4 regions of the Janthinobacterium sp. Mn2066 genome follow, and region 1 is predicted to be linked to each of the others. Evidence: predicted binding sites of a transcription regulator. Region 1 holds the regulator's gene; each other region holds the start of a gene.
The links. The regulator sigma-54, encoded in region 1, starts transcription at its own class of promoters, with help from an activator protein. The targets are predictions, from matches to a motif close to TGGCANGNAANCTGCTTT.

Region 1 (4,652 bases):
CATGCGCAGCCGCGCAGCATCGCGCCCGAGCGCCTGGCGGTCGATGCTGTTGCCGTGATGGAACAGTACCGCATCAACCAGATGCTGGTGGTCGATGCCGACGGCAAGCTGGTCGGCGCCCTGCATATTCATGACTTGACGCAAGCGAAGGTGATCTGATGGATAGCGTGGCAGACAACCTGGCGCGGGCCGCCAGGGTCAAACTGATGATTTTTGACGTCGATGGCGTGCTCACCGACGGTAGCCTGCATTTTGGTCCGGACGGCGAAATGATGAAGACGTTCAATGTGCACGATGGCCTGGGCATCAAGCTGCTGCAGGAGTCGGGCGTGCAGACAGCCATCATCAGTGCGCGCCGCTCGGCGATCACGGCGCGCCGCGCGCAAGACCTGGGTTTTACCCACGTGCACCAGGGCGGCCACGACAAGCTGACGCCGTTCCGCGAATTGCTGGCGCTGACGGGCTTGACGGAAGAGCAGTGCGGCTATATCGGCGATGATGTGGTCGATGCGCCGCTGCTCAAGCGCGTCGGCTTTGCCGTCAGCGTGCCGAACGGGCGCCCGGAAGCGCAGGCGCTGTCGCATCACCTGACGCAGGCCGGCGGCGGCAAGGGGGCGGTGCGCGAAATTTGCGAATTCCTGCTGCGTGCCCAGGGTAACTACGAGCGCGTCATGGCGCCGTTCCTGGAGTAAGGCCTTGGCAAGCAGCATCATCATGGAAAGTGTCTTACTATGAGCAAGTCGGGAGGCGCCCATCGCTGGCGCATGACGTGGACCGTGCTGGGCGCGGTCGTGTTTGCGCTCGGCAGCTTTTGGCTGCTGGAGTTGATGAACCGGAATAGCCAGGAAATCAATGCCAGCAAGCAGGTGAATGAGCCCGACTATTTCGTCACCAATTTCAGCGTGGTACGCATGGATTTGCAGGGGAAACCCAGCTATATCGTATCGGGTACCAAGCTCACGCATTACCCGGCCGATGATTCGTCCGATATCGACCATCCTTTCGTGCGCAAGATCAGCCCGGACCTGCCGCCGCTGAATATGAATGCCGAACTGGCCCATATCGACCAAGGCAATACGCGGCTGCAGTTGTACCGCAATGTGGTGATCGACCGGGTGGCCAGTCCCAAGGTGCAGAACATGACGCTCAAGACCGAGGCCTTGACGGTCTTTCCCGATGAGGAACGGATGGAAACGGCCGTGCCGGTCGATATGCTGCTGGGAACTTCACATGTCACGGGCGTGGGCATGAAGGCCAATAACGCGACCGGCGTGGTGGACGTGGAGCAGAACCTGCGCATCGTCTATCCGCCAGCGCCGCGCAAGGGCGCGGCAGCAAAATGACAGTATGCAAATAAGGAAATCATAAAATGAAAAAAATCTTGCTGTTGACCTTGTTGTCGACCGTATGTTCGCTGGGTCTGATCGGTGCGGCGCGTGCCGAAAAGGCCGATTCCGAAAAGGAAGCCGTGATCACCGCCGAGCGTGGCCACGTGGATGATGTCAAGCAGGTGCGCACCCTGACGGGCAATGTGGTGCTGGTCAAGGGCACCCTGACCATGAAAGCAGGCCGCGCCCAGATCACGGAAGATGCGCAGGGCTACCAATTCATCATTTTCTGGGCGGAAGCGGGCAAGCTGGCCACCTTCCGCCAGAAGCGCGATGGCGAAGGCGATTTGTGGGTGGAGGGCGAGGCCGAACGCGTGGAATACAATAACAAGACGGAAGTGGTGAAGCTGTTCTCGAAAGCCAAGCTGACGCGCCTGGAAGGCACGAAGCCGACCGACGTCGTCAACGGCGCCTTCATTTCTTATGACAGCCGCAAAGAAGAATTCCAGATGGAAAATACGGAGAGTGGCAATAACACGCCGGGCGGCGGTAGCGTGCGCATGGTGATCCAGCCGAAAAACAAGGCGCCTGCTGCGTCTACGCCGGCGGCATCGGCCCCGGCCACGCCTGCGCCAGGAAAGAAATAATGGAAAATATACGCTGCGGCAGCACCCTGATCGTGAAAGGGCTGCAAAAAACCTATGGCAAGCGCCAGGTCGTGCATGATGTCTCGCTGCAAGTCGAATGCGGCGAAGTGGTCGGCTTGCTGGGCCCCAACGGCGCCGGCAAGACCACCTCGTTCTATATGATCGTCGGCCTGGTGCCGTCGGACGGCGGCACCATCGATATCAGCGGCGTGGACATTTCCAGCCTGCCGATTCATCGCCGCGCGCAGATGGGCTTGTCGTATCTGCCGCAGGAAGCGTCGGTGTTCCGCAAGCTGACGGTGGAAGACAATATCCGCGCCGTGCTGGAAATCCAGACCGTCGAAGGCCGTCCCTTGAAAAAGGCGGAAATCGAAGAACGCCTGAATACCTTGCTGGCCGACTTGCAGATTGAAAAGCTGCGCGAAAACCCGGCCCTGTCACTATCCGGTGGCGAGCGCCGCCGGGTGGAAATTGCCCGCGCGCTGGCCACCGATCCCCGCTTCGTGCTGCTCGACGAACCGTTTGCCGGCGTCGACCCGATCGCCGTGATCGAGATCCAGCGCATCGTGCGTTTCTTGAAGGAGCGCAATATCGGCGTGCTGATCACCGATCATAATGTGCGCGAAACGCTGGGTATTTGCGACCGCGCCTACATCATCAACCAGGGTTCGGTGCTGGCGTCGGGACGTCCCGATGACATCATCGCCAACGAGTCGGTACGCCGGGTCTATCTGGGCGAACACTTCCGTATGTGAGCCAATGAAACAATCATTGCAGCTGCGCACTTCGCAGCACTTGGCATTGACGCCGCAGTTGCAACAATCGATACGCCTGTTGCAACTGTCCACACTGGAATTGCACCAAGAGCTGGAACAACTGCTGACGGATAACCCGCTGCTTGAGCGTCTCGACGATCCGCTCGATCGTTCGCTGCGCCTGCTGTCCGACGGCGCCTTGAGCTCCACCGCCGCGCCGGCCGAAGCGCCGCCCCAGCCACCGAGCCAGGAAACACCGGCAGCGCCGGCCGAGGCCGATGGCTATGAGGGCGATGCGGGCGAAGCCACGGCGGCGCCGGACACGGGCGACAGTGACTGGAGCGAAGCGAGCCGGGGCAGGGCGCCCGAGGACGACGATGCGCGTCCGCAACTCGAAGCCCATCACTGCACCTTGCGCGAGCACCTGATGGAACAGATGCGCGTGACGGTGCTGGAATTGCGCGACCGCGCGCTGGTTGAGCTGATCATCGACGCGCTCGACGACAATGGCTACCTGGACGAGTCGCTCGACGATATCCTGGCGCGCCTGCCGGAAGAGCTCGACATCGACGCCGATGAGCTGCGCACGGCCCTGGTGCTGCTGCAAAGTTTCGATCCGCCGGGCGTGGGGGCGCGCAATGCCGCCGAATGCCTGGCCCTGCAAATCCGCCGCCTGCCAAATATTGCCCTGGTAACAAGACGCATGGCCTTGGCCATCGTCGAAAAACACCTGGCCTGGTTTGCCCAGCGCGACTTCAACAAACTGAAAAAAGCCCTCAATTGCGACGAGGAAGACTTGCGTGAAGCACAAGCAGTGATTCGCCAGTGCAACCCGCATCCGGGCGCCGTGTTTGCCTCCGACGTGTCTGATTATGTGGTGCCGGACGTGGTGGTCAAGCGCGGCCGCAATGGCTGGCAAGTGACTTTGAACAACGATGTCATGCCGCGCCTGCGGGTCAACGCCATGTATGCGAACCTGCTCAAGCAGGGCAAGGGCGAGGGCGCGATGGGCGTACAGTTGCAGGAAGCCAAGTGGCTGATCAAGAATATGCGCCAGCGTTTCGATACGATACTGCGCGTGGCGCAAGCGATAGTAGAACGACAAAAGAATTTTTTCTCGCACGGCGCCGTCGCCATGCGCCCCCTTGTGCTCCGCGAAATAGCTGATACACTGGGTTTACACGAGAGTACTATCTCGCGGGTAACAACCCAAAAGTACATGCTGACCCCGCATGGCATGTTTGAGTTGAAATATTTTTTTGGTAGCCATGTCGCCACCGAAGCGGGGGGCGAGGCATCGTCAACGGCGATACGGGCACTGATCGTGCAACTGACAGGAGCAGAAGACACAAAAAATCCTTTATCCGACAGTAAGATTGCGGACATGCTGGGGGAACAGGGCATGGTGATTGCGCGACGTACTGTTGCCAAATACCGGGAAGCGTTGAAAATTCCGCCAGTGAGCCTGCGTAAGTCTTTGTAGTTTTTTCGGTTCCTCTACGGGTCGGATACGATGGACTCCGCACGAACCTGATCATCTTTAGGAGTGTGTATGAATCTCACCATCAGCGGACATCATCTTGAAGTGACACCAGCCATCCGTGAATACGTACAAACGAAACTGGAGCGTGTGAAACGTCATTTCGATCAAGTTATCGATATTGCCGTGATTCTGACCGTCGACAACCTCAAAGAGAAAGCAAAACGTCAAAAGGCCGAAGTCAATTTGCGTCTGAGCGGCAAGACCGTGTATGTGGAAAGCCTGGCGCAAGACCTGTACGCCGCCATCGATACCCTGATCGACAAGCTGGACCGGCAGGTGATGAAATACAAAACCAAAGTGCAAGGGCACGGTAAAGAGGCGATCAAGCATCTGCCAGACAACACAGAAGAAGCCGCTATCGCCGTGTAAGGCCAGCCGC
Region 2 (4,652 bases), on a different contig from region 1:
CGCCTGGCCTGTTCATCGCACTGGCCGAAGAGTATTGCCTGATCACCGCGATCGGCGAGTGGGTGCTGGAAAGCGTGTGCGCGCAAATCCGCAGCTGGCACGATGCGGGCCTGGGCCGCATCAAGGTGGCCGTCAACCTGTCCGGCAAGCAGTTCGCGCAAGACCATACGGTGCCGTTCGTCGAGGCGACCTTGCGCAAATACGGCATACCGCCCGCCTGCCTGGGGATCGAAATCACGGAAAGCACGGTGATGGGCGACCCGGACAAGGCAGTGGCGGCCTTGCGGCGCCTGAAGGATATCGGCGTGAGCATTTCGCTCGACGACTTTGGCACGGGCTACTCCAGCCTTGGCTACCTGAAGCGCTTTCCCATCGACGTGCTGAAGATCGACAAGTCGTTTGTCGACGACGTCACCACCAGCAGCAGCGACGCGGCCATCGCCCTGTCCGTCATTTCGCTGGCGCACCACCTCGACATGCGGGTGATCGCCGAAGGCGTGGAAACGCGGGCCCAGGTCGATTTCCTGGCTGCGCATGGCTGCGACGAAATGCAGGGCTATTACTTCAGCCGTCCCCTGGCGGCGCAAGCGTTCACGGCGCTGCTGCGCGAAAAAAGGATGCTGGCCTTGACGTGAACGGCTATGCTGGCTCTTTTCGACTCGACAGATAAACCGTGAAAAGACTCGCTCCTGCCTTGTTCTGCGCCTGCCTTCTGCTGGGCGGCGCCGCCAGCGCCGCTACAGCCGCATCTTCCAGCACTGAAACGCAGTTCCGGCACATCTACAGCGCCGAATGGGCATGGCGCCAGGCGCAGGATAGCGATGACGACGCCTCGCTACCGCATGTGGACCCGGCTACCCAGGAAGCCCGGCGCGCCTATTGGGCCGATGTGCTGGCGCGGCTCGATGCACTCGACGTGGCCAGCCTGGGCGAGGAAGAGAGGATCAACTACGCGGTGTAACATGCCCAGGTGGGCGCCTTGCTGGCCGAGCAGCGCTTCCGCGAATACCAGAAGCCGCTCAATGCCGATACGGCCTTCTGGAACGACCTGGCGTACATTGCCCGCAAGCCGCGCCGCACGGAGGCGCAGTACCGCAGTTATATCGCGCAGTTGAACGACGTGCCGCGCTATTTCCGCGAACAGATCGCCAATCTGCGCGCCGGCCTGGCGCGTGGTTTCACGCCGCCGCAAGTCACCCTGGCCGGGCGCGAACAGGCCTTGGCGCAGGTGGCCCAGGCGCTGGATCCGCAAGCGACCTTGTTTTACCAGCCCTTGCGCCAGCTGCCGGCTGCCATGCCGGCGCAGCAGCAGGCGGCCTTGCGGGCCGCCGCCACGCAGGCCATACGCGAGGCCGTCATGCCGGCCTATGCCGAACTGCTGGCCTTCATGCGCGACGTGTACATCCCGGGCGCGAACCAGACCCTGGCGGCCGAGAGCCTGCCGGACGGCAAAGCGTATTACCAGTCGAAGATCACGGAATTTACCACCACCACCCTGAGCGCCGCGCACATCCACGCCATCGGCCTGCAGGAAATGCGCAAGATCCGCGCCGAAATGCAAGCGACGATTGTCCAGACGGGCTTCCAGGGCGACTTTGCCGCCTTTTTGCACTTTCTGCGCAGCGATCCGCAGTTTTATGCGCGCACGCCGGAAGAGCTGCTGATGCGCTCGGCCTGGGTCGCCAAGAAGTTCGACGCCAGGGCGGCGCAGTATTTCGGCTATCTGCCGCGCCAGCGCTTCGCCATCGTTCCCGTGCCCCCCGAGCAGGCGCCCCATTACACCTCGGCCCGCGGCGGCCCCGGCATCTATCTGGTGAATACCTACGACTTGCCGTCGCGGCCCCTGTACAGCATGCCCGCCCTGACCCTGCACGAATCGGCGCCCGGCCACGCGTTCCAGATGCCGATCGCGCTGGAACAGCAGGGGCGGCCAGCTTTCCGCCGCGCCTATATTTCCGCCTATGGAGAAGGCTGGGCCCTGTACTGCGAACGCCTGGGCGCCGAGATGGGCATCTATGAGACTGCCTATGAAACCTTCGGCATGCTGAGTTACCAGGCATGGCGCGCGGCGCGCCTGGTGGTCGATACGGGCATCCATGCGCAAGGCTGGACGCGCGCGCAGGCGCAGGCGTATTTGCACGATAATACGGCGCTGTCGCCGCATGAAATCGAGACGGAAGTCGACCGCTATATCTCGTGGCCGGGCCAGGCACTGTCTTACTACCTGGGCGAAATGGCCATCCTCGAAGGCCGGCGCAAGGCTGAAGCGGCGCTGGGCGAGCATTTCGATATCCGCGCCTTCCACGACACGGTGCTGGAGCTGGGTTCGGTGCCGCTGCCCGTGCTGGCGCGCCGCATCGACCGTTTCATTGCCGCTGGCGGCAAGGGACCTTACCGTGATGCGGTTTTGGCGGCTCCCTGAATCATCCCTCGCCCCTGAGGCGTGGCAAATGCACCAATAGGGTGCGCCTGCCACGCCACGGTGCAGCATTCTCACGGCCCCGCCGCTGATTCCCAGCCATCTCTCTGGCATGCATCCTGCTTAGGCTAGTTTGTTGCTTTGTCATCTAGCGATGGACTTCATGCCCGACTGCTCTACCGCCAGCCTTGCCGTACCGCCTGAGACCAGCGCCCACAGCGCCTGGCAGGCGCGCCTGCACCTGGGCTTTGCGCTGCGGGATGGTGGCGTCAGCCGGCTGGTCGAGCGGCGTCACAGCGGTCCCTTGCGGGTGCAAAAAGCCCTGTACCCGGAAGGCGGCGCCGTGTGCCACGCCATCATCGTCCACCCGCCCGGCGGCGTGGTGGGCGGCGACCAGCTGGCCGTGCAGGCCACCGTGGGCGAGGGCGCCCATGCTTTCCTCACGTCGCCCGGCGCGGCCAAGTGGTACCGCGCCAATGGCCATGTCTCGGGCCAGCACATCGTGCTGCGCGCGGGGACAGGGGCGGCCATCGAGTGGCTGCCGCAAGAAAGCATCTTCTTTGACCAGGCCTGCGTGCGCCTGCGCCATGAGGTCGAGCTGGCGCCGGACGCCTGCTATATCGGCTGCGACATTATTTGCCTGGGCCGCAGCGCTTCGGGCGAATCGTTCACTAGCGGCAGCATCAGCCAGCATACGCAGATACGCCGCGGCGGCAAGCTGCTGTGGTGGGAACAGGGACGGCTGGCGGCGGACGGCCCGCTGATGGCCAGCCCGCTGGGCATGCACGGGTACAGCGTCTGCGCCACCCTGATCGCCGTTGGCGGACCGGTGCCAAACAGCGTGATCGAAGCGCTGCGCGCCATTGCCGTGCCGGACGGCGCGCGCCTGGGCGTGACGCACATCAAAACACTGGTGGCCGTGCGCCTGCTGGGGACCGATAGCGAGGCCGCGCGCCGCGCCATGCTGGCTGCCTGGCAGTTGCTGCGGCCGGCCATCATGGGGCGCGTGGCCGTCGTGCCCCGCATCTGGAATACCTGACAAAAGAAAGACGAACTATGGATCTGAGTCCACGCGAAAAAGACAAGCTGCTCATTTTTACGGCGGCGCTGCTGGCCGAGCGGCGCCTGGCGCGCGGCTTGAAACTGAATTATCCGGAAGCGGTGGCGTTCATCAGCGCGGCCATCATGGAAGGGGCGCGCGATGGCAAGTCGGTAGCGCGGCTGATGTCGGACGGCGCGCAAATGCTGTCGCGCGAGGACGTGATGGAGGGCGTCGCCGAAATGATCCCCGATATCCAGGTGGAGGCGACCTTCCCCGATGGCAGCAAGCTGGTGACCGTGCATCAGCCGATACCGTGATGCTTTGCACGCGTTTGATGTCAACCAAGTCAACAATAAAGGAGCCAGCATGATCCCCGGTGAATATCAATTGGAAGAAGGCGAAATCGGTCTCAATAGTGACCGCGCCACGGCCACGGTGGTGGTGGCCAACCGGGGCGACCGCCCGATCCAGGTCGGCTCGCATTTCCACTTTTTCGAAGTCAATCCGGCGCTGTCCTTCGAGCGCTGGCGCGCCTATGGCATGCGCCTCAATATTGCGGCCGGTACCGCCGTGCGCTTCGAACCGGGCCAGCAGCGCACGGTGGAGCTGGTGGCGCTGGCCGGCGACCGCAAGGTGTACGGCTTCAATGGCCAGGTAATGGGCAAGCTGAAGGAAAAACCGGCCGGGAAGGCTTGAAATGGCCAGCATACCGCGCAGCGCCTATGCCGAAATGTTTGGCCCCACCAAAGGCGACCGCATCCGCCTGGCCGACACGGAACTGTTCATCGAGATCGAGCATGATTACGCCACCTATGGCGAAGAAGTGAAATTTGGCGGCGGCAAGGTGATCCGCGACGGCATGGGGCAGTCGCAGCGCTGCGCCGCCGACGTCATGGACACCGTCATCACCAACGCCGTCATCCTCGACCACTGGGGCATCGTAAAGGCCGATATCGGCTTGAAGAATGGCCTGATCTTCGGTATCGGCAAGGCGGGCAACCCGGACATCCAGCCCGGCGTAACCCTGGTCATCGGCGGCGCCACCGAAATCATCGCCGGCGAAGGCCTGATCGTCACGGCAGGCGGGGTCGACACGCACATCCACTTCATTTGCCCGCAACAGATCGAGGAAGCCCTGATGAGCGGCGTGACCACCATGCTGGGTGGCGGCACGGGGCCGGCCACCGGCAC
Region 3 (4,652 bases), on a different contig from region 1:
CCATCGCTCTCTTGTAAATTCACATACGACAGGGCGCTGTGGGTGGTGCCCAGGTCGATGCCGATGGCATAACGGGCGTTGTTGGTGTTCACGGACTCGCTCACAGTTCCACCTCGGCTGGCGCCAAAATGGCTGCATCGTGCTGCTCGCTCAGTTTTGGCAGGCGCACGCTGGACGCGCGCCAGCCGCGATGGCTCAATGTCCCCTTGAACGGGGCCGAACCGACTACGTTGCCCGTCAGGCGCACGCTGGCCGAGTCAAAACCTTCGTTCAGGACGATGCGGCTGCCCTCGGCTTCCTGGCGCACGGCTTCGATGGTGAAGTATTCGCGCATGACCTTGGCGCAGCCTTCGTGCACCACGCGGGCCGCCGCGCCGATGTCGGCGTCGGCATGGCTGCCCAGGTTTTCTTGCGTAAAGTCGATCAGGCGCGCTTCGCGTTGCAGCAGGGCCAGCAATTGCAGGGCGGCGTCCGGCGTGGCTTCTTTTAATATGACGGGCGCTGCGACTGGGGCAGGTGCCGGCGTTACCGGAGCAACTGGCGCAACTGGGGCAACTTCAGGCAGTGCCAGTTTTTCCACGCGGGCCGCATAGGCGGCGTCGGACAGGGTGCTGAAGAAGGCGCCGAAGGCCAGCGGGACTCGGCGCCAGAATGACGGATGGGACGATGATGCGTTCATGGGATACTCGTTTCTCTGATCTGTAGGGAGGCGTCGGCGGCGCGCCTGGGGCGGGGCCGCTTCGCAAGGTCTTGCATGGGCCGGACCGTGTTGGCCGGCTGGCGTTGCCCGCATGATACCAGCTACAGCGCTGGCGCCAAAGTCGCCGCCCCTCGGGTAACCCTGGCCTGGCGTTCATTCTTTTTGTTTTTTCGCAAGGAAACGATGGGTTTTCTATTGTTTCGACTAAAATCGGTGCTTGGCATTTCCATATGTTTGCCATGCACATATTGCCTTTATAAAAATCAAAGAGAGTGGAAATGCGGAAAATTGTTTTAGCGGTCGCCGTCACCTTGTTATTGTCGGCTTGCAGCAGCAAGTCCGGCCCGTATCAGGCGGTGGAAACGCGGGTGATCGATGAGCGCAAGGACAATGCATTCCTTGCCTATGAGCACAGTATCGAGGTGGCGACGAGTGAAGCGCAGATATCGCCTTTGTATCAAAAAGTCATCGCTGCCTGCAAGGCCGATACGGAAAACGGCTGTCTGCTGCTCGATTCCAGCATCGCCAGCGGGCGCTATGTGCATGCACGCCTCAGCATGCGGGCCAGGCCGGCCGGCGTCAAAAAGATGATGGCGCTGCTCGGCAAGGAGGGCGAAGTCACCAGCCAGGGCACCAAGGTGGAAGACCTGGGCCGTCCCGTGCTCGACAGCCGCAAGCGCCTGGAGATGCTGCGCCAGTACCAGGCCCAGCTGCAGGAGCTGGAACAGCGATCGGGCAAGGATGTGGACGCCCTGATCAAGGTGACGAAAGAGCTGGCCACCGTGCAGGCGGAACTGGAGCAGGCCACGGCGGCCGATGCGCTGTTGATGCAGCGCATCGATACGGACTTGCTGAACGTGGCCATCAGCGCAGAAGGCAAGCAATCGTTCTGGACGCCCGTCAGGCGCGCGCTGGGCAATTTCACCGATAACCTGTCGGAAGGCATGGCCAACGCCATCACGGCGCTGGCCTATATGCTGCCGTGGCTGATCGCGTTCGTGCTGCTGTTTCCGCTGGGACGCAAGGGCTGGCGCAGGTTGCGGGGGAGTCCGCGCAAGTAATCAGCCTGCCATGGCTGCATAAAAACCTGTCTGCACAGTCCTTGTGCAGCCAGGTTTTTTTTCGTGCGCGCGGCTTGCCATCGCACCAAACAGTGGCGTTGTTCACCTTGTCCCAGGGATGGCGGTGCTGGCATGCATTCTGCTTTAGCAAGGATGTATGCCTTACTCGACACTCGCGGTTCCAATAAAAAGGGGTTCACATGTCACGACGCATCATCCTGAAAGCGGTAGCAGCAGGCGCACTGGCCTTGTCCACGTCCACATTCATGCAGTCGGCCTGGGCTGCCGAGACGATCAAGGTGGGCATCTTGCACTCCTTGTCGGGCACCATGGCGATTTCCGAAACGTCGCTGAAAGACGTGGCCCTGATGACGATCGCCGAGATCAATGCCAAGGGTGGCGTGTTGGGCCGGAAGCTGGAACCGGTGGTGGTCGATCCTGCGTCTAACTGGCCGCTGTTTGCGGAAAAGGCGCGCCAGCTGGTGGCGCAAGATAAGGTAGCCGTGGTGTTTGGCTGCTGGACTTCGGTGTCGCGCAAATCGGTCTTGCCCGTTTTTAAGGAACTCAACAGCCTGCTGTTTTATCCGGTGCAATACGAGGGCGAAGAGCTGGAGAAAAACGTGTTTTATACGGGCGCCGCGCCGAACCAGCAGGCGATCCCGGCCGTCGAATACCTGATGAGCAAGGATGGCGGCGGCGCCAAGCGTTTTGTGTTGCTGGGCACGGATTATGTGTATCCGCGCACCACCAACAAGATCCTGCGCGCTTATTTGAAAAGCAAGGGTGTCAAGGATAGCGATATCAGCGAGGTCTACACCCCATTCGGCCACGCCGATTATCAAACCATCGTCGCCAATATCAAGAAGTTTGCCGCCGGCGGCAAGACGGCCGTGATTTCCACCATCAATGGCGATTCCAACGTGCCGTTCTACAAGGAGCTGGGCAATGCAGGCTTGAAGGCGACCGATGTGCCCGTGGTGGCGTTTTCGGTGGGCGAGGAAGAATTGCGCGGCATCGATACCAAGCCCTTGCTGGGCCATCTGGCGGCCTGGAATTATTTCGAGTCTCTCAAGAACCCCGTCAACGCGGCCTTCATCAAGCAGTGGAAGGCGTATGCGGTCGCGCAAAAGCTGCCCAATGCAGGCTCGGTCGTGACCAACGATCCGATGGAAGCGACCTATGTCGGCATCCACCTGTGGGCGCAAGCCGTCGAGAAAGCCAAGTCGACCGATACCGACAAGGTGATCGCCGCCATGGCGGGCCAGAGCTTCAAGGCGCCGTCCGGCTTTACCCTGAGCATGGACGCCAGCAACCACCATCTGCACAAGCCCGTGATGATCGGCGAGATCAAGGCCGATGGCCAGTTCAACGTGGTGTGGAAAACCAGGGAACCGATACGCGCTCAGCCGTGGAGCCCGTATATCAAGGGCAATGAAGGCAAGCAGGGGCTGTAAGTTGAGCTTTTGAGCTGTGCTTTTAAGTTTACATCTTAAGCGTACTCCTGCGCGCAATCTTTCTTTGGAATTGACATGCGGCTTATTTCACAATGGCTGGTGTTGGCTGGCCTGTGCCTGTCATCGCTGGCCCAGGCAGCGATGGACCCCGGCTTGCTCAAACCGTTGACGGGCGACGATCCCGACGCCCGCATCGCCGCCGTCTCCTCTATCGCCGCGCTGGCCACACCGGACGCCATGCGCGTGCTGCAAGCCTTGCAGGCCGAGACCCTGTCGGCCACACCCGATGGCAAGCTGTTTATCGTTGACGGCGAGCAAGCCACAGATGCGCTCACGGGACAAAAGGTGGCCATGCCCGATGGCATCGACGGGGTGATGGTCAATAACCGCTTGCGCTCAGCAGTGGAGGGGGCTTTGTCGGGCCTGAAACTGCTGGCGCCGGACCGCGCCCAGCGCCTGGCGGCCGCGCAAGAGTTGCAGCAGGCAGTCGATCCATCGCAAATCCCCTTGATCCGCAAGGCGCTGGCGCAGGAGAGCGATGCCGGCATCAAACAGATATTGCAGGTGCTGATCGCCAGCGCCAACCTGCACGCGCCCGATGCGGCCACGCGCAAGCTGGCCGTGCAGGCGCTGGCCGGCAGCAGCGATGCACGTCTGCTGCCAGTCTTGCAAGCCATGCTGGAGAAGGGGGCCGATGGCAAGGCCAATGAACCGGATGAAAGCGTGCAGCTGGCCGCAATTGAAACCATGCGCCAGATCAAGGGAAGAGTGTGGCGCATGGAGTTTGCCGGCAATGTGTTTTACGGCATTTCGCTGGGCAGCGTGCTGCTGCTGGCAGCGCTGGGCCTGGCGATTACCTTTGGCTTGATGGGCATCATCAATATGGCGCATGGCGAACTGCTGATGATAGGCGCTTACACCACCTATCTGTGCCAGCTGTTTTTCCGCAAGTTTTTGCCAGGCATGCAGGACGCCTATCTGTTTGCCGCCTTGCCGGCGGCCTTTTTTGTTGCCGGCCTGGTGGGCGTGGTACTGGAACGCACAGTGATCCGCTGGCTGTATGGCCGGCCGCTGGAAACCCTGCTGGCTACCTGGGGCATCAGCCTGATTTTGATGCAGGCCGTGCGCACGATCTTCGGCGCGCAAAACGTGGAAGTGGCCAACCCGGCCTGGATGTCGGGTGGCGTCACCGTGCTGGGTGGCCTGGTACTGCCCTACAACCGGCTGGCCATCATCGGCTTTGCGGCCGTGGTGGTGGTCGCCGTCTGGCTGATCCTCAATAAAACGCGGCTGGGCCTGTTCCTGCGCGCCGTCACGCAAAACCGCCGCATGGCCGATTGCGTGGGCGTGGCCACCGGCAAGATCGACATGCTGACCTTTGGCCTGGGTTCCGGCATCGCCGGCCTGGGCGGCGTGGCCTTGTCGCAGCTGGGCAAT
Region 4 (4,652 bases), on a different contig from region 1:
TGCCGGAGCCGACCACGCCATCGGGCGCCCAGTTGAACATGGTGTTGCCGGCTGCATCGGTAATGGTGAAGGAAAACACCAGGTTGGCGGTGGAGGAAGAGCCTATGCCGATATCGCTGTTCAGGAAGACCTGCATGAACGGATGGGCCTGGAAATTGAAAGACAAGGTAGCGCTGGGTGAACCGACCACGAAGTTGACGGAGAATCCCGTATTCGAGCCGTTGCGGCCCGATGCGTCAGCCGAACCGGCGCTATCGAGGTGGGCTTCAGCCACGTTGACGGCTTGCGTACTGGCCGCGCCCGGAGGGAAGGAGGGAAACTGGGTGCTGACGATTTGCGAATCGCCGCGCGAATACGTGCCGCTCGCTCCCTGCTGCGTAAAATCGTTTTCTCCCTTGGTGACGGCACCCAGGGCTGCTTGTGGCGTATCGACGATGCCGGAACCGCCCTGGATGACGCTCGCGCCGTTCAAGGTGGCCGTGCCGCGCGAGATATTGCTGCTGCTGGCGACCGTGATGGAACCGGTGGGATTGGTGATGACCAGCCCAAAGATATTGTCGTAGGAATAGCCGTAGGCGCCTGCCTGGGCGTTGCCGGCGGCGCACAGCATGGCCAGCGCAGCTGCCGCCGGGAGAAGTTTGAGTTGAGCCAGTTTCATTTGGAATACCTCGTGGTGTTTGCTTGCCGTTTAAAAGAGTCTGAGCCCTGTCCTTGGGTGGGACAGCTGTCCATGCAGTCGCTAAAGCGGCTTTCATGCCAGTACTGCCAGTGCCTTGTAAATCAGGCACTTGGGTCGGTTTTATTGATTTTCAGCAGGTATGAAGCGCATGCCTGTAAAGAAAGCCGACGCGCATAAAAAAGGCGAGGAAGCCCTCGCCCGTCGCCCCGCGCAAGCTGCTGTCAGGCCGTGAGTTTGCGGCGGCTGGAATAGCACAGGCCGGCAAGACCGAGGCCCAGCAAGGCCAGGGTGCCTGGTTCTGGCATGGGCGCCACTTTCACCAGATCGACGCTTTCCACCGCGTTCAGGGTCAAGGTGTAGTTGCCGGCTACCAGGGTATTGGTCAGGGCCGCAAAGGTCCCGCCGCACGCCGTGCCCACGCCCGTTCCCGTGGGCGCGCCGCAGCCTGTCGGGTCATAGGTGAACAGATTGCCGCGGGTCAGGAAGTTGGTCGACAGATTGGTATTCAGGTTGGCGCCGTCGGCCGTTTCCGTACCACCCGTGATGCCGGAGCCGAGCAGGCCATCGGGCGCCCAGTTGAACACGGTGATGCCGGCCGCATTGGTGATGCTGAAAGTCACCACCAGGTTGGCCGTGGCCGATGAGCCGGGACCGACGTCGCCGTTCAGGAAGACTTGCATGAACGGGTTGGCCAGGAAATTGAAGGCCAGGGTGGCCGTCGGCGAACCGACCACGAAGTTGACGGAAAAGCCCGTGGTGGAACCATTGCGGCCCGAGGCGTCGGCCGTGCCGGGGCTGTCGAGATGCGCTTCGGCCACGTTGACCGCCTGCGTGGTCGTGGCGCCCGGCGGGAAGGGCGGGAACTGGGTGCTGACGATTTGCGCATCGCCGCGTGCGTAGGTGCCGTTCGGCCCCTGTTGCGTGAAGTCGTTCTCGCCCTTGGTGACGGCGCCCAGGGCCGCTTGCGGCGAGTCGAGTATGCCGGAACCGCCGTTGATGATGCTGGTGCCGTTCAAGGTGGAGGTACTGCGCGAGATATTGGTGGTGCTGGCCACCGTGACGATCCCCGTTGGATTGGTGATGGTCAGGCCGAAGATGTTGTCGTAGGAATAGCCGTAGGCGCCTGCCTGGGCGCTGCCGGCGGCGCACAGCATGGCCAGCGCCGCCGCTGCCGGAAGAAGTTTCAGTTGAGACAGTTTCATTTTGCTTACCTCATTCATCTGCTTGCTGGTGGAAGAAAGTCTGACCCGGATCCTGTGCGCAAATGCGCATGCGGGAGTTAAAGCGACTTCCATGCCAAGGCTTGCATGGCCTTGTAAATCAAGGACTTGAAGGAGGAATATTGATTTTAGGCAGGTATTGCGCACGACGCTGTAAGAAAAGCCGACGCGCTGTGGCAGGCTAGGACGTCAGCAGTGCGTGCATGCGCGCTTGCAAGCGTTGTGCGGGGGCATATTCGTGGAAGGCGGCTGCCAGCTGCCGCGCAGCGTGCCTGGCCCGGGCGCTGTCGAGCAGGCGGGTGGCGGCATGGCGCAGCGCCGCCTCGCGCAAGCGGTCGGCGCGCAGCAGCAGTCCGGCGCCGGCGTGGGCAATGGCGTGCATGTTCAGGAATTGATCGAGATTGCCGGCGATGCCGATCACGGGCACGCCCGCCGTCAGCGCTTGCTGGCTGGTGGGACTGCCGCCATTGCAGATGACCAGGCTGGCGCGCCGTGCGGCGGCGTCGCCGGGCAGGAAGGGCGCCACGAAAGCATTGGGCGGCACGGACGACAGCTCGATAGTGCCGGCGGTGGCGGCCAGCACCGTCACAGGCAGCGGCGCCAGCGCGCGCAGCACGCGCGGCAGCAGCTGCCCCTGGCCCGAGCTGCCCAGGGTGACGTAGACGATAGGGCGCCCGCTAGCCAGTTCAGGGTGCTGCCACCAGTCGGGTGCAACGAGCGGCGGCGCCCAGGTGATGGGGCCCAGGTAGCCATGGTTACCGGGCATGGCGTGTGGTGGAAACAGTTGCGGGATATCGGCGTACAGGGTCTGGTCGGCATCCGTGTAGATGCGGCGCAGGTCGCCGCCCAGCGAGGGCAGGCCATGGTGGCGGCGCACGCGGTTCAGCGGCACGGCGTGCGAGGCGAAGGCCAGCGGGCGTATCAGGCGGAACAAGGGATCAGCCAGCCAGATGGGAAGCACGCTCGTCAGTGGCAAGCTGGGCACCGTGTAATGCTGGCGCACATGGGGACTCCAATAGGCATTGCTGATGCTGATGTAGGGGATGTCCTGCAGGCGCGCACTGACCGAGAGCGACAGGCGGAAGTCGCCAATCACCAGATCCGGTTGCACTTCGGCCAGCAAACGCAGGTCATCGTCCACATACCGCAGCAAGGTGTTTTCCGTGTACACGGGCTGGCCTTTTGCCAGGGCGTGCAGGAACTGCGCGGAGGGGATGCTGGCGATGGACCAGCGCCGCAGGCGGGTCTCCTTGAAGCAGAAATCATAGCCAGCGGCGCACGCAAAATGCACTTCATACTGGTCTTCCGGCAAGGCTTGCGCCAGGCTCAATGGACGGCCAATATGGGCCAGGGTAACGGCTTCGGCGATAAACAGGATTTTTTTACGAGCCATCGGTGTCTATATCAGTGTCGATCTCGGTGTCCATGTTTTTTATGACTGCACTGAAAGTAAGACAGGGTATTGCGTGGCAGGTTCCCATTGGGCGGTTTTATTTTTTTCGGTGCAGTCGAGCGCCATGATTTTTTGTCATCGGGTACTGTCAAGGGCAAACGAAAGGAGCTGTCATGACCCATTTTCCTCAGCCTGCCCTGCGCGCGCACAGCACGCCCGAACCCGATATTCCGCCACCGCCGGAAGGTGATCCGCTCACGCCGCCACCGGAAAAGCCACCGCATATCGATCCGGTGCCGATCGAGGAGCCGACGCCGCCCCAGCCACCCGTGAAGATGGGCGCGGCCCCGATCCGCCCATCGTTTGCACACGCCATTTAAACAACAAAAAATGGCAATATTGTTGCCGAGTGGATACAAATTAAGTGCTAACTGTTGTGTGTCACGCGGCCGTCACGATTCTGTTCTTATAATGGGACACCATCATCACCCTTGTACAGGAGACCATCATGGGTAATTCCTTATATAACAAGATCTACCTGGGCCGCCGCCCCGCGTTTGCCGGCAAAAGCCTGATGGCGCTGGCGCTGGCTGGCGCCGTGGCAGGGTGCGGCCTGGCGTGGCTGTTGCTGCGTAGCGTGAAATAAGCGTTGCTTTAGCCATATTTCAGTGCGCCGCCTGCCCGGGCGGCGGCAACTGAATGGTCTTGCCTGTTGCCGATGTGCAGCGGGGCGCGTACCATGGGGGCCGAACACCTGGCCTTTTATGGAAAAGTAATGAAGAACGAGAAATTAACAACCGATGAATATGACGCGCTGGAGCAAGTTGCACGCGGCATCAAGACCGAGCGCCCCAGCGCCTGCGTCGCCCGCAACGCCAAGCGCCTGTCCGGCCTGAAGCTGCTCAGCTATGCCCGGGACGGCCGTCTGTCCATCACGGAAAAGGCGCAGCAACTGCTGTTTGTGCGCCGCTGCATCATGGGCTTGCGCGCTGTCGCGGCCGACCCGCTGGCCAAGCTCGACACCGACGTCGCCTATTTCCTGGGCAAGAAAGCCCATATCCAGGCGCGCGCCGATGGTCAAGGGCACGACATTTCCGACAAAGGCCGCGATTCGCTGGCCGATATCGATACGCTGGGCCTGTAAGGCTTGCAACCGGCCCCTGGGGCCGGTTTTCATTTCCCCCTGCCGTTTTTTTAATTTACCCCTTTGGAGAATACTGTGGACAGCGCGATGAACTGGTCGGCCCATGAATTGACGATGACGGTGCTGATGACGCCGGACATGGCCAATTTTTCCGGCAACGTACACGGCGGCACCATCCTGAAATACCTCGACAGTGTCGCGTACGCCTGCGCCAGC

Region 2: a site for sigma-54 is predicted at 2,528-2,545, ahead of ACL9RI_RS03535 (urease accessory protein UreD). Genes of this name have one in related genera too.
Region 3: a site for sigma-54 is predicted at 1,890-1,907, ahead of urtA (urea ABC transporter substrate-binding protein). Genes of this name have one in related genera too.
Region 4: a site for sigma-54 is predicted at 1,961-1,978, ahead of ACL9RI_RS08670 (EDSAP-1 family PEP-CTERM protein). Genes of this name have one in related genera too.

What each region holds. Positions count from the first base shown of each region.
Region 1 covers NZ_JBMOUF010000006.1:182,947-187,598, reverse strand. The annotation lists gene ACL9RI_RS13385 (KpsF/GutQ family sugar-phosphate isomerase) at 1-159, shown strand, start outside; gene ACL9RI_RS13380 (KdsC family phosphatase) at 159-692, shown strand; gene lptC (LPS export ABC transporter periplasmic protein LptC) at 732-1,343, shown strand; gene lptA (lipopolysaccharide transport periplasmic protein LptA) at 1,370-1,975, shown strand; gene lptB (LPS export ABC transporter ATP-binding protein) at 1,975-2,730, shown strand; gene ACL9RI_RS13360 (RNA polymerase factor sigma-54) at 2,735-4,213, shown strand; gene hpf (ribosome hibernation-promoting factor, HPF/YfiA family) at 4,283-4,642, shown strand.
Region 2 covers NZ_JBMOUF010000002.1:51,123-55,774, forward strand. The annotation lists gene ACL9RI_RS03520 (EAL domain-containing response regulator) at 1-635, shown strand, start outside; gene ACL9RI_RS03525 (hypothetical protein) at 674-961, shown strand; gene ACL9RI_RS03530 (DUF885 domain-containing protein) at 971-2,422, shown strand; gene ACL9RI_RS03535 (urease accessory protein UreD) at 2,583-3,458, shown strand; gene ACL9RI_RS03540 (urease subunit gamma) at 3,476-3,778, shown strand; gene ACL9RI_RS03545 (urease subunit beta) at 3,828-4,157, shown strand; gene ureC (urease subunit alpha) at 4,159-4,652, shown strand, end outside.
Region 3 covers NZ_JBMOUF010000002.1:610,190-614,841, forward strand. The annotation lists gene ACL9RI_RS06040 (Hsp70 family protein) at 1-92, opposite strand, end outside; gene ACL9RI_RS06045 (DUF2760 domain-containing protein) at 101-679, opposite strand; gene ACL9RI_RS06050 (DUF4349 domain-containing protein) at 979-1,761, shown strand; gene urtA (urea ABC transporter substrate-binding protein) at 1,962-3,215, shown strand; gene urtB (urea ABC transporter permease subunit UrtB) at 3,291-4,652, shown strand, end outside.
Region 4 covers NZ_JBMOUF010000004.1:35,573-40,224, reverse strand. The annotation lists gene ACL9RI_RS08675 (EDSAP-1 family PEP-CTERM protein) at 1-658, opposite strand, end outside; gene ACL9RI_RS08670 (EDSAP-1 family PEP-CTERM protein) at 901-1,881, opposite strand; gene ACL9RI_RS08665 (nucleotide disphospho-sugar-binding domain-containing protein) at 2,081-3,292, opposite strand; gene ACL9RI_RS08660 (hypothetical protein) at 3,466-3,672, shown strand; gene ACL9RI_RS08655 (hypothetical protein) at 3,801-3,938, shown strand; gene ACL9RI_RS08650 (hypothetical protein) at 4,068-4,436, shown strand; gene ACL9RI_RS08645 (acyl-CoA thioesterase) at 4,524-4,652, shown strand, end outside.